DNA from 2 places in the Brachybacterium vulturis genome. Region 2 is predicted to be linked to the other one. Evidence: riboswitches for the same ligand, from Rfam matches in the RefSeq annotation. Region 2 holds a riboswitch; the other holds the start of a gene.
What was found. Region 2 has a riboswitch for thiamine pyrophosphate ahead of CFK38_RS07120 (ECF transporter S component). Riboswitches for the same ligand answer to the same signal wherever they lie in the genome.
Positions count from the first base shown of each region.

Region 1 (6,906 bases), 470 kb from region 2:
CGATGCGGGGTATGCCTACACCATGCTGGTCCAGGGTGGTGCTGAGGCGACCGGAGCGCTCGCGCAGGCGATGAGCGGCGACGACGCCCCGGTCTCGATCCTGCAGCGGGATCGCATCGCACATGTGGTGACCGACGCCGCCTCGCAGGTCACCGCCCACGTGGTGTTCGAGCCGGAGACCGCTCTGGCCGACGGCTCGGTGGTGCGTTCCATCGACCGCCAGGCCATGGTGCTGACCCATCCCTCGGGCGACGGCCGGTCCACCGAGTTCTCCGTGACCGACCCCGACCTGCACCTGTACGAGGGGCGGGACGAGACGGCGTACGACGAGGACGGCACCTACCTGGGCAACCAGAACCCCTACGAGATGCCGTGGAGGTACCAGGAGAGCCTGAAGACCGAGACCACGGTGGTGCTCGAGGGCCGCTGGCGGGTCCGCCACCCCCGCGAGGCGCGGGAGCTGGGGCTGACGCTGAAGCGCCTCTCCTCCGGCGACACCGCAGTGACTCTCAGCACCCAGCACGGAAAGAGCGTGGAGTTCTCGCTCATCCAGACGGCCAACCCGCCGGGCAACGACGGGTAGAGCGATGTCAGCCAGGCTCTGCGAGCCACGGCGGGGGCGCAGGACGATCAGTCCGGCGCCCCCGCCGTTCAGGCGGTGACGGTGAGGGTGGAGCGGGCGTCGGCGCCGCGGCGCACGTGGATCTGCTCGGCGATCTGGGCCTTCATGTCACCCACATGGCTGACGATCCCGATCACGCGGCCGCTCTCGGCGAGCCGCCCGATCTCGCGGACCACGGTCTCGAGGGTCTCGGGGTCGAGGCTGCCGAAGCCCTCGTCGATGAAGAGGGTCTCCATCTGCACTCCCCCGGCCTCACCCATGACGATGTCCGCCAGGCCCAGGGCGAGGGCGAGGGAGACGAAGAAGGTCTCGCCGCCGGAGAGGGTCTCGGGCACGCGCACCTGGTCGGTGCGACGGTCCAGGACCAGCAGGTCCAGGCCGGTCTTCCTCGCGCCCCGGGCACCCGTGTCGCGCAGCAGCTCGAGGTCGGAGCCGGAGAACAGGGCCAGGCGCACGTTCGCGGCCTCGATGACCGCATCGAGCCGCCACATCAGCACGTAGGTGGACAGCTGCACCCGCTCCCCGTCGCTCGAGCGGCCGGTGGCGAGGTCGGCGACGCGCACGGTGATGCCCGCGTCCTCGCTGACGGTGCGCACCTGGTCCGACGCCGTCCCCAGCGCGGTCCGAGCGGCGGCGGCGCGCTCGGCGATGCCCCGGAGCCGGGCGGCGATGCCGGCGGCCTCCTGCGACGCGGCATGGGCGGCGGTGAGCTTCTCCCCGGTCGCGACCACCAAGGCCTGCGCCTGCTCCCGAGCCTCCTCGCTCGCCTCGGCCTCCGCGATGCCCTCCTCGGCCAGGCCGTCGGAGAGCCGGGACTCGTCGACGGCGCGGGCCTGCACGAGCTTCTGCAGTCGCTGCCGCTCCTCGACGGCGAGCACTGCGGCATGGACCGCTTCGGCGGTGGCGAGCCCGCTGGCGGCACGGGACGTCTCCGCCTCCTCGGCGAGCTCGGCGGCACGCTGCTCGGCCTCGACCCGGGCACGCAGCGCCTCCCGCAGGGCCGTCGCGGCCCGGGCGCGGTCGAGGTGGCCGCGGCGGCGGGCGGCGATGGAGTCGTCCTCGCCGCGGGCCTCGGCGACCTTGCTGCGGTCGGCCTGGAGGGCATCGGACGCCGCGGCGATCTCGGTGCGCTCGCGTTCGACGCCGAGGGCATCGGTCTCCTTGCCCCGGGTCAGGCGCTCGGTCTCCTCGTCGAAGGCGGTGAGCGCCCTCTCGAGCTCCGCGGCCTTCTGCTCGGCCGCGCGGGCGGTCTGGACCTCAGCCTTCGCGGCCTGGACAGCGGTGGTCGCGGTCTCGGGGGTGAGGTCTCCGGCGGCGGTGCGGAGCCGGGCGAGCTCCTGGCCCGCCAGGGCGCGCTTCTGCTCGGCGCGGGAGTGCGCGGCCTCGGCGGCCCGGCGCTGCTCCTCCGCGGCCTCGACCTGCTCAGGGCCGACGGCATCCTCGGCGGCGCCCGCCGGATGGGGGTGCTCGAGCGCGCCGCAGACGGGGCAGGCATCGCCGACCTCGAGGTCGACGGCGAGCTCGGCGGCGATCCCGGCGAAGCGGCGGCGGCGCAGCTCATTCTCCGTCGTCGCCCGCTCCTGGGCGGTGCGCAGGGTGGCTGCAGCCTCCTTCCGGGCGGTCTCGACCTGCTGCTGCTGGGCCGCGGCAGCAGTGGTGGCCTGGTGTCGCTCCTCGGCGGTGTGCAGGGCGAGGCGGGCGTCCGCCAGGGCGGCGGCGTCCTTGCGGGCGGCATCGCGGGCGGTGACCTGCGTGGTGCGTCGGGCCGGTCGTGCCTCGAGCTGCTCGGTGAGCGCGGCCAGGGCTGTCGTCGCCGCGGTGAGCTGCTCCCGCCGCTCAGCGAGCTTCTGCTCGCGCGCGGGCAGCGCGGCCTCGAGGTCGACGAAGTCCTGGAGCGCGCCGGCTGCGGCGGTGGCGTCCTCGGCTGCGGCCACCAGGCGCGCCGCAGCATCCTCCCCGTCCAGCAGGTCCACGACCGCACTCTGCTGCGGCCGCGTGCCACTCGCGAGCTGCGCGAGCGCCTCGACCGCGGAGGCGGCCTGCGCGGAGGCGGCATCACGACGGCGCAGCACCTCGAGGACGGGGCGGGCGGACTCATCCCGTTGCAGGGCGGTGCGAGCCGTCTCGAGCGCGGGCTTCTCCGTCGAGAGCCGGTGGGCGAGCGCGTCGAGCTCCCGGCGGCGATCGATGCGCTTCCGGGCGGTGGTGGCGGTCTCGGCCGCGGTGCGGGCGGCCTGCTCGGCGGTCCCGGCCTGCTCCGCCGCGTCCCGAGCCTCGTCGGCCCGGGCGGTCACCGCCGCGAGGTGCTCCGCGGCGAGCGCTGCCAGCGGCTCCAGGCGCAGCGCCGCGGCATGCTCCTCGAGCACGCCGACCGGCTCCTCCTGCAGGGCTGCGGCCTCGGTGAAGCGGGCCAGCGCAGTGCCGAGGGTCTGCTGGGCGGCGTCGACCTCGCGCTTGGCCTGCTTGCGCATCTCCTCGAGCTGCTTCTCCACGCGAGCGTAGGTCTCGGTGCCGAAGACGCGCTGCAGCACCGCCTGGCGCTCCCCGGTGCCGGCGCGCAGGAAGCGGGCGAACTCGTTCTGGGGCAGCAGGACGGTCTGGGTGAACTGCTCACGGGTGAGCCCCACGGCGCGCTGGATCTCGCGGCCCACCTCGTCGAGGCGGCTCGCGATCGCCTCGGTGCCGCTGCCCCCGCCCGCGGTGTCGGCGATGACGTCCTCGATCAGCTGCGGGGAGCCGATCCGCCAGAGCACGGCCCTGGCCTGTTCCTTGGTGGTGCCGGTGCCGCGCAGCTTGGGGCGGTGGAACTCGGGCTGGCGGCGCACCCGGAAGATCCCGGAGGCGGTCTCGAACACCAGGTCCACCACGCTCGCCTCGGTGGGCGGGGCGAACTGCGAACGGATCCGGTCGCCGCTGCTGACGCTGCCGGCGACCTGCCCGTACAGGGCGAAGACGATGGCGTCGAGGATCGTGGACTTGCCGGAGCCGGTGGGCCCCTCGAGCAGGAACATGCCGCTCGCGCCGAGGGCGGCGAGGTCGATCTGCACGGTGCCCGCGAAGGGGCCGATCCCGGTCAGGCGCAGGTGGTGGAGCTTCATGAGGCCTCCTGCTGGCGGCGCACCGCGGTATAGGCGCGGTCCAGGACCTCGTGCTCGGCGGAGGTGGGGGCCGCGCCGGTGACGTGGGCGAGGAAGTCGTCCATCACGTCCAGCGGGTTCTGCTCCCGCCGCACCACCGGGGTGCCCGCTCTCGCCTCCCGGCCCTCGGGCGCGTACTCGGTCAGCAGCAGGTGGGGGTAGGCCTCGCGCAGCTGCTCCTGCAGGTGGGCGGGGCGGGCCGGGTCGGTGACGACGGCCTTGACCCAGTCGCCGCCGTGCTCGTCGGCCCGGGCGAGGATCTCCTCGAGGCTGCCGCGCAGCTCGGTGAGCGGACGCGGGACGGGGGTCCGGATCCGCCTGATCTCCGCTGCGGTCCCGGGGGCGCCGAGCTCCACCAGCAGCACGGACTTGCGATGGTTCTTCTCGGAGAAGGAGAACGCCAGCGGCGAGCCGGAATACCAGGCGGGGGCGCCGACGAGGCGGGTGAGGTCCTGGCAGCCGTGCAGATGGCCCAGCGCCAGGTAGTCGAGGCCTCCCAGCACACCGGCGGGCACCGAGTCGACGCCGCCGACGGAGAGGTCCCGCTCGGAGTCGCTGGCATCGCCGCCGGTGACGAAGGTGTGGGCAAGGACGACGGTGCGCGCTCCCGGATGCGCGGCGGCGCGCTCGTGCACGCGGTCCAGCGCGGCACGGGTGACGGCCTCGTGGCTGCGGGCCAGCGGCGCCTCCCCCTCCCCCACCAGCTCGGTGCGGGCCCGGTCGGGTTCGAGGTAGGGCAGGCCGAAGAAGAGCACCTCGCCGTGCTCGTCGGCCACGGAGACGGGATGCTCGATGCCGGGCACGTCGGTGAGCAGGTGGATGCCGGGGCGCATCAGCGAGCGACCGAAGCCGAGCCGCTCCGGGGAGTCATGGTTCCCGGAGGTCAGCACCACGGTGGCGCCGGTGTCGGCCAGGCGCGCCAGGGCGCTGTCCAGCAGAGTCACGCTGGACACGGCGGGCACGGCGCGGTCATAGACGTCCCCGGGGATGACGACCACGTCCACCCGCTCGCCCCGGACCAGGTCGACCAGCCAGTCGAGGAAGGCGGCCTGGTGGGCGTGCAGATCGACCTTGTGCAGGGTGCGGCCCAGGTGCCAGTCCGAGGTGTGCAGGATCTTCATGCCCTGAGCCTACGAGCGGGGGCCGACAGCCGGTGACGTCTCGCCGCGGCGGACGGCGGGTGCCCGCCGCGAGCTCGTGCTCTAGGGTGGTCGGCGGACACGGGGTGCGCATGACGCGCTGAGATGACACCCGTGGAACCTGATCTAGTTCGTACTAGCGAAGGGATGTCCGCATGAGTCCGGATCCTTGCACCCAGTCCCCGTCCGCCCTCCTCCCCGCACGGCCGACGGTGCCGCGCGTGGTCTCGATCGCGGGGACGGACCCCACCGGCGGCGCCGGCACCGCCGCGGATCTCAAGTCGATCACCGCCGCGGGCGGCTACGGCATGGCCGTGGTCACCGCGGTGGTCGCGCAGAACACCCACGGCGTGTGCGACATCCATGTGCCGCCCGCCGAGTTCCTCGCCGCCCAGCTGACCGCGGTCAGCGACGACGTCACGCTCGAGGCCGTCAAGACCGGCATGCTCGGCACCGTCGAGGTCATCGAGGCGGTGGCGGCCTGGATCGACGCGCATCCGCCGCGGGTGCTCGTGGTGGATCCGGTGATGGTCGCCACCAGCGGCCATCGCCTCCTGGAGCCCGCGGCCGAGCGGGCGATGCTCCGGTTCTGCCGCCGTGCGAGCGTGGTCACCCCGAACATCGACGAGCTCGCGGTGCTCACCGGTGCGCCGCGCGCCCGGACCGAGGACGAGGCGCTCGCGCAGGCCGGCCGCTGGGCGGCGGAGACCGGAGTCGCCGTCCTCGTCAAGACGGGCCATCTCGAGGACCGCGAGGTGACCAACACCTGGGTGGAGCCGGACGGCTCGCAGCACCGGGCGAGCTCGGCCCGGGTGGAGACCACCTCCACGCACGGCACCGGCTGCTCCCTCGCCTCCGCGCTCGCCACCCGCCTGGGTGCGGGCCACCGCCCCGCCGCGGCCCTGGCCTGGGCGACCCAGTGGCTGCACGAGGCGATCGTGCACGGGGCTGCCCTGCAGGTCGGGACGGGGCACGGTCCCGTGGACCACGCCCACCAGGGTCGACGGCTGGCGGCGGCCGGTTCCGCTGCGCCCTGGCTGCGGGTGGGCGAGGTCCCCGCCCGGCTCGAGGCACCCGAGGACCTGATCGACGCCTGCTCAGGGGATGCCGGCACGGAGACCGGTATCGCCCCGGTGCTCCCGGTCGTCGCCCCTGCCGGCCCGTGGACCGCCGCGCTCTGGGCCGCCGGGTCCTCCCTGGCTGCGCAGGTGGCGGACTCCGGGTTCGTCCGTGCACTGGTGGACGGCAGCCTGCCCGGCCCGGCGTTCGACGTCTACCTCGCCCAGGATGCGCTCTACCTCGCTCGCTACTCCCGCGCCCTGGCCGCCCTCGCGGAGGCGTCCACCACCGCCTCCGGTCGCACGTTCTGGGCGGAGTCCTCACGGAGCTGCTTGACGGTCGAGGCGGAGCTGCATCGTTCGTGGCTGTCCGCGGAGCCCGCCGAGGACGACACCGCCCTCAGCCCGGTGACCAGCGCGTACACCGACTTCCTGCTCCGCCATGCGCTCGGCTCCCCCACCCCGGTGGTGGCCGCCGCGGTGCTGCCGTGCTTCTGGCTCTACGCGCAGGTGGGTGGTGAGCTGGCCGAGATCGCGCCGGGCCATCCCTACGCCGCCTGGCTGGAGACCTATCGCGATCCCGGGTTCGTCGAGGGCGTGCAGGGGGCGCTGGGCGAGGTCGAGCGGGAGCTCGCCGCGGCCAGCCCCGTCCGGCGGGCTGCGGCGGCGCGGGCGTTCCTCCTGGCATGCCGCCACGAGCTGGAGTTCTTCGAGCAGGCCCGTCGGCTCGCGCCGCACGATGCCCCTGCGGAGGCCGCTCTCAGCGGGGCGGTCCGATGACCGCCGCCGCCTCGACGCTCGCCGGACCCCGTCAGCTGCCCCCGACGGGACGATCCGCCCTGCGGGCCGGGGTGGTCGGCAACTTCATCGACAACATCCATGTGTTCCTGCCCGTGACGGCGCTCGCCCCCGCGATGCTGGTGCTGGCCGGGCCCGGTGCGACCGCCTCC
Region 1 covers NZ_CP023563.1:1,116,442-1,123,347, reverse strand. The annotation lists gene CFK38_RS04965 (chondroitinase family polysaccharide lyase) at 1-583, shown strand, start outside; gene CFK38_RS04960 (AAA family ATPase) at 652-3,720, opposite strand; gene CFK38_RS04955 (exonuclease SbcCD subunit D) at 3,717-4,880, opposite strand; TPP riboswitch at 4,971-5,063, shown strand; gene CFK38_RS04950 (bifunctional hydroxymethylpyrimidine kinase/phosphomethylpyrimidine kinase) at 5,054-6,736, shown strand; gene CFK38_RS04945 (MFS transporter) at 6,733-6,906, shown strand, end outside.
Region 1: another riboswitch for thiamine pyrophosphate. It lies ahead of CFK38_RS04950 (bifunctional hydroxymethylpyrimidine kinase/phosphomethylpyrimidine kinase); the one in region 2 lies ahead of CFK38_RS07120 (ECF transporter S component).

Region 2 (6,906 bases):
CGGTCTGCCAGATCCAGGAGGCCATGAGGATGGAGAACAGGGCGCTGCCGAGGCCGACGGCGAGCACCACCGCCACGCCGGCCGGGCCGCGGTCCAGCCCGTCGGGCAGCAGCACCAGGGTCATCCCGGTCGCCAGCAGCAGGGTCGCCACCAGTCCCGTGCGATAGCTGGACAGCAGCACCCACATCAGCATGAAGGCCGCGAACAGGTGTATCCCCTGGTGCGAGAACGCCAGCAGGGCCAGGGCGATCGCGCCGAGCAGGATGCCGCTCACCGCGCCCGCGCCGAGCAGGCCGCGCAGCACCACCGCCCAGTGAGCGGCGGCGTAGACCACGAGCCAGAGCAGCACCAGCAGCGTCGGGACCGGGCCGGGCCCGGCCACCAGCCCCAGCAGCGTGGTCCCGGCGACCACCAGGTGCAGGGGCCAGTTCGTGGCCCAGCTCCGCGGGGAGACGTCGGGAACGTCGAGATTGCCGCCGGCGATGAAGGTGCGCGTCTCAGCCGGTCTCATGAGGGCTCCACGCCCCCCACAGTAGTGCCGCCGGAGCCTGGATCGGCAGGTCGGTGGCAGAGGGGCGGCGGCAGTGCGGTGCGGGTGCTGGTCATCCCCCGAGTCTGGTGATGGTGCGCCGGGACCGACACCGTCGAGCGGCCCTCCCGCCCTCCACCGATCGGTGGAGGGCGCGGGGCCCGGGGACGGCGGCACCGGGCCGTGACCCGCCGTCCGCCGGCTGCGGATCGCGCCTCCGGACCGCTCGGCCCTGGCACGGAGCCGTCCGCGGCGATATGTTCGAGGCACACCTGACCTCGCCCCCGGGAGGACCCGATGAAGATCCGCCACCTCGTCCACTCCTGCCTGCTCGTGGAGATCGCCGGGCGGCGCCTGCTGGTGGATCCCGGAGGCTTCAGCGCGGATGCCGTGCGCGGCCTGGACGCTGAGCTGCTGTCGGGCCTGGACGCGGTGCTGATCACGCACCAGCATCCCGACCACCTCGACCGGGCGCTGCTCGAGGAGGTGCTGGACCGGGCCGAGGGCGCCGAGGTGATCGCCGAGCCGGAGACGGCTGCGCTGCTCGCCGAGCCCGCAAGCGATGCCGCCGCGGTCCCCGCGCGGCGCCTGCTGGCCCTCGCCGCCGGTGACGTGCACGAGCTGCCCGCGGCCCCGGGGGAGCAGGCGGTGCGCCTCGAGGCCGTCGGCGGCCGGCACGCGATCATCCATCCGGACATCCCCCGGGTGGGGAACTCGGGCCTGGTGCTCTCCGCCGGGGACGGTCCCCGTCTCGGCATCACCGGTGATTCGCTCGAACCGGTCCCGCAGTTCCGCGGCATCGAGGTGCTCGCCTTCGCGGTGGTCGCTCCCTGGTCGAAGATCGGCGAGACCATCGACTTCCTGCGGGCCGTCGGCCCGGTGCTCGCACTGCCGGTGCACGAGGCGATCGCCTCCGACGTCGGCCGCCCGATCTTCCTGCGCCAGTCCACGTCCCTCGCCCCGGAGGGCACCGAGGTGCGCGACTGGCCGGCCGACGGGGTCATCGAGGTCGGCGCCGACTGAGCACGCCGGGCAGAGGACATCAGGAGGGGAGCGAGATGCAGGAGCTGTGGGGCAGGGCGAGGCCCGCCGACCGGGTCGCCCGGGCGATGCGGGCGGTGCCGCGGGCCCGTTTCCTCCCGGCCTCGCTCCGTCATCGGGCGGGGGAGGACGCCCCGCTGCCGATCGGCGAGGGGCAGACCAATTCGCAGCCCACCACCGTGGAGAACATGCTCCGCCTGCTCGATGTGCGCGAGGGGCACCGGGTGCTCGACCTGGGAGCCGGCTCCGGCTGGACCACCGCCCTGCTCGCCCATCTCGTCGGCCCCACCGGGACCGTGCTCGGGCTCGAACGCCAGGAGAGCCTGCTGGGCCCGGCCCGCGCCGCGCTCGCCGAGACCGTGCCCGAGGGCCGGGCGCGGATCCGCACCGCCCGGCGCGGCGTGCTCGGCGCCCCCGAGGACGCTCCCTTCGATCGCATCCTCGTCTCCGCCGGAGCCGAGCAGCTGCCGCCGGCGCTGCCCGCGCAGCTGGGCGAGGGCGGGATCCTGGTCATCCCCGTCGCGCAGCAGCTGCGACGGATCGCCCGCCGCGGGGACGCACTGGAGGAGACCGTCCACGGGGCCTACCTCTTCGTGCCCCTCATCGAGGACCGGCCGTGAGCCGAGCCGGGCACGGGAGGGTCCGCCGCCTGGACGCCGTGCACGGGAGGGGACGCTCCGGTTAGGGTGGCCCCGTGCACGGGAGTCCGGTAGGCCGGGCTGAGAGGGAGTTCTCGAACTCCGACCGTAGAACCTGATCCGGATCATGCCGGCGCAGGGAGCTCCGCCGAGCGAATGTCGCTGCGCGCCCGTGCCCGTCTGGAAAGGCACGGACCGTGATCCCAGCTTCTCGTGATGCCTCCGCACCCACCGCTGCTCCTGCCGTCGATCCCGGCGGCCCGCCGCCCGCTGCGAGCCCGGACCCCGATCCCACGGCCGCCCGCTCCCGACTCGGTCTGCGCGAGATCGTGCTGGTCGTCGTGCTCGGCGTGCTGTTCGGATTCCTGTACTGGGTGTTCGTGCAGGCCTGGAGCTGGCTGGCGATCGCGATGGGCCCCGCCGGCGACGTCGCCCAGCACCTGATCTTCGGCTCCTGGCTGCTGGTGGCGCCGATCGCGATCGCCATCGTCCGCCGACCCGGCGTGGGCATCCTCGCCGAGATGCTCGCCGGGACCATCGAAGTGGTGTTCCTGGGCAGCCCCGTCGGGCCGCTGCTGGTGCTCTCGGCCGCGCTGCAGGGGCTCGGCAGCGAGCTGCCCTTCGCCCTGACCCGCTACCGCCGCTTCGGCTGGGGCGTGTTCGCCGCCTCGGGCGCGCTCGGCGCGGGCCTGGTGTTCTTCTGGTCCGCGTACCGGCTGGGCTGGTACGGGCAGGACCTGCTCACGCTGCGGCTGGGCATGCAGGTGCTCTCCGGGATCGTCCTCGGCGGGCTGCTGGCCCGCGTGATCGTCCGTGCGCTGGAGCGCACCGGGGTGCTGGCGAACTTCGCGATCGGTGCGTCGGCGCAGGCCGACGGGATCCCGCAGCGCCGTGTCCGCTGAGCGGGGAACGGTCCGGGACGCGTCGCGCCCGGTCGAGGCCGCCGCGTCCGCCGCGTCCGCCGCGCCCGCCGAGCTCGTCGTCGAGGCGAGGGACCTCGAGGTGGTGCTGCCCTCGGGCGCCGGCGTCGGCCCTTGGACCGGGACCCTGCGGGCCGGGGAGCAGGTGCTGCTGCTGGGACCCAGCGGCTGCGGCAAGTCCACGCTGCTGCGTGCGCTCGCCGGTGCGATCCCCGCCCACCAGCGGGGCCGGGTCACCGGGACGCTGCGGGTGGGCGACATCGATCCGATCGCCGGCGGCGTCCTCGCCACCTCCGCGGCCGTCGGATTCCTCGGGCAGGATCCGGCCGACGGGGTCTGCCTGCCGCAGGTGGCCGACGACGTCGCGCTCCCGCTCGAGAGCCGCTGCCTCCCGCCTGCGCAGATCGGACAGCGCGTGCACCATGCTCTGGCCGAGGCCGGGATCGACGAGCTGAGCGAGCGCAGCGCCGCGACGCTGTCCGGCGGGCAGCTGCAACGGGCAGGGCTCGCCGCGGCCGTGGTGGGCCGGCCCCGCCTGCTGCTGCTGGACGAACCGACCGCGATGCTCGACGCCGACGGGGTGGCCGCGGTGCGCGAGGCCGTCACGGCCGCCGCCGGCGGCGAGGTCGCGGTGCTGCTGGTCGAGCACCGGCTCGACGACTGGGCGGGGGAGCGCGGGGTGGCGGGGCTGCCGCCGCGCACCATCGCGTTGGACGCCTCCGGACGGGTGCTCGCCGACGGGCCGACCGGGGACGTCCTCGCCCGTCACGGCGCCACCCTGCGTGAGGCCGGATGCTGGCTGCCGCGCGAGCTCGAGCAGCAGCTGGAGGGCGCGGCGGAGCCGGGTCCGGAGCGGGGGACGAGCCCCGCCCCGGGCCCGGCCCCGGGACCCGCGACGGAGCCGCTGCTGACCGTGCGGGGCGCGGATCTCGGCCCTCGGAGCCGTCCTGTCCTGACCGGGGTCGACCTCACCGTGCGCTCCGGGCAGCTGCTCGCCGTCGTCGGCCGCAACGGTGCCGGCAAGTCGACCCTGCTGGGGGCGCTGTCCCGGCTGGACCCGCCGCGTCGCGGTGAGGTGGAGGGGGCCGCGGCGGGCCTCGTGTTCCAGCGGCCCGAAGCCCAGTTCGTGGCCGACACCGTGGGTGGGGAGCTCGCGGCCTCCGGGGCGGAGACCGCACAGGTCGCGGCGATGCTCACCCGGCTCGGGCTCGACGAGCAGCGGGAGGCGAGCCCCTTCGCGCTCTCCGGCGGTCAGCAGCGTCGTCTCTCCCTCGGTGCGATGCTGCTCGCCGAGCGGCCGGTGCTGCTGGCGGACGAGCCCGGCTACGGCCTGGATCGGGCCGCCGCGGGCACCGTCCTCCAGCAGCTGCGGGAGGCGGCCGATGCCGGGCAGGGGGTGGTCATCGCCACCCATGACCTGCGCACCGTGGAAGCGGCCGATGCGGTGGCCGTGATCGCCGATGGCCGGCTGCACGGGCCGATGCCGCCCGCGGCCCTGCTGCAGGACGAGGCGCTGCTGCAGCGCGCCGGGCTCGTCGCGGGAGGGCCGGCTGCGGACGAGCCGCCGGCCGCGGCGGAGCCCCCGCCGGCCGCGGACCCTGCCGCGAGGACCCGCCCCCGGGGATGGCTCGCCCGGCGCAATCCCACCGTGCTGCTGGCCCTGCTGACCGGGCTGAGCATCGTGTGCATCGCGCTGACCGAGCCGGCCCCGCTGCTGGTGCTGTACGCCCTGCTCGGCGTCGGCGTGATGGTCGGCTGCCGCCGCGGACCGCTCGCCCTGCTGCGTGCCCAGCTGCCCTTCGTGGTGTTCGCGAGCGGGATCTTCCTGGTCAACGTGGTCAGCCGTCCCGGGCACGAACCCTGGCCCGAGCTGCCGATCCGGATCACCGAGGAGGGGATCGTGCTGGGCGCGGCGCTGGCGCTGCGGGCGCTGGTGATCGGGCTCGGCGCCCTCACCGTCCTGTGGGCCACCGAGCCGCGGACCACGATGGTGAGCCTGCAGCAGCATGCGCGCCTGCCCGCCCGGTTCGCCTACGCGCTGCTGGCCGGGCACCGGCTGCTGGAGGAGCTGCCGCGCCGGTGGGAGACGCTCACCCGCGCTCATCGGGTACGGCTGCCGCTGACCGCCGAGGGGACCGTGGCCCGGCTGCGGCCCCGTCACCTGCTGCGCTGCGCTTTCGGCCTGCTGGTCGATGCGGTGCGCAGCGCCGAGCGGATCGCCTTCGCGCTCGAGTCACGAGGCCTCGGCGAGGGGGAGCGGACCCTCTGGCGGCCGGTCCCGCTGGGTCGGGGGGATGCGCTGCTGGCGGGCGGGATCGCGGCGGTGGTCATCGCCGTACTGCTCCTGGTATGAGGGGGCCACCGGGCGGAACGGCATCGCCGCCCGCCCGGTGGCCCGGCTCAGAAGTCCTGGCCGGTGAGACGCTCGTACGCCTCGACGTAGCGCTGCCGGGTCTGGGCGACCACCTCGGCCGGCAGCGCGGGCGGTGCGTCGGTGGAGCCCTTGGACCAGCCGGAGGCCGGGGAGGTCAGCCAGTCCCGCACGAACTGCTTGTCCAGGCTGGGCGGGGTGCGACCCGGGGTGAAGGTCTCCGCGGACCAGAACCGGCTGGAGTCCGGGGTGAGCAGCTCGTCGCCGAGCATCAGGGTGCCGTCGATCCGGGAGTGGCCGAACTCGAGCTTGGTATCGGCGAGGATGATGCCCCGCTCATCGGCGATCCGCCGGGCCCGCTCGAACACCGCCAGGGTGAGGGACTCCAGCTGCTCGGTGAGACCCTCGCCCAGCAGCTCCCGGGCCTGGGCGACGGTGATGTTCTCGTCGTGCTCCCCGGGCGCGGCCTTCGTCGAGGGCGTGAAGATCGCAGGCTCCAGGCGGGAGGCCTCGGCCAGCCCGCTCGGCAGCACGTGACCGCCCACCGAGCCGCCGGCACGGTAGTCGGCCAGGCCCGAGCCGGTCAGGTGGCCGCGGGCGATGCACTCCAGCTCCACCATGTCCAGGCCGCGGCAGCGCACCGCGCGACCGGCCACGGCGCCGGGGACGTCGGTCCCGGAGAGCACATGATGGGGGACGATCTCCGCCAGCTGCTCGAACCAGAACAGGCTGATCCCGGTGAGCAGCCGGCCCTTGTCGGGGATGCCGGGCTGGAGGGAATGGTCATAGGCGCTGATGCGGTCGGTGGCGACCACCAGCACCTCCTCGGCGGCCGAGGGCTCCACGCCGGTGGGGACGTACAGCTCACGGACCTTGCCGGAGACGATGTGGTCCCAGCCCTCCAGCTGTGGGGCCTCGATCAGGGGCGTCGTGGTGGTGCTCATGCGGTCTCCTCCGACGCCCCGGGGGCGGTAAGCGCAGCAGCCGCGGCGCGGCGGGCGATATCGGTGCGGTGGTGGCTGCCCTCGAGGACGATCTCCTCGGTCGCCGCGAGCGCTCGCGCCCGGGCCTGTTCGAGGTCGGCGCCGGTGGCGACCACCGACAGCACCCGGCCGCCAGCGCTGACCAGGGCGTCGTCCGCGGCGGCGGTGCCGGCGTGGATGACGTGCGCGCCGCGGGCCTCGCAGGCCTCGATCCCGGTGATCGGGTCCCCGGAGCGGGTGGCGGCCGGGTAACCGGCCGAGGCGACGACCACGGCGACCGCGGCGTCCTCGCTCCAGCTCAGCTCCACGTCCTCGGTGAGCTCGCCGCGGGCGGCGGCCAGCAGCAGCGGGGCGAACGGCGAGGTGAGCCGCTCGAGCACCACCTGGGTCTCGGGGTCGCCGAAGCGGGCGTTGAACTCCACCA
Region 2 covers NZ_CP023563.1:1,582,666-1,589,571, forward strand. The annotation lists gene CFK38_RS17565 (sensor histidine kinase) at 1-511, opposite strand, end outside; gene CFK38_RS07110 (MBL fold metallo-hydrolase) at 827-1,552, shown strand; gene CFK38_RS07115 (protein-L-isoaspartate O-methyltransferase family protein) at 1,588-2,190, shown strand; TPP riboswitch at 2,259-2,367, shown strand; gene CFK38_RS07120 (ECF transporter S component) at 2,406-3,110, shown strand; gene CFK38_RS07125 (ATP-binding cassette domain-containing protein) at 3,100-5,481, shown strand; gene CFK38_RS07130 (phosphoribosylaminoimidazolesuccinocarboxamide synthase) at 5,529-6,443, opposite strand; gene purD (phosphoribosylamine--glycine ligase) at 6,440-6,906, opposite strand, start outside.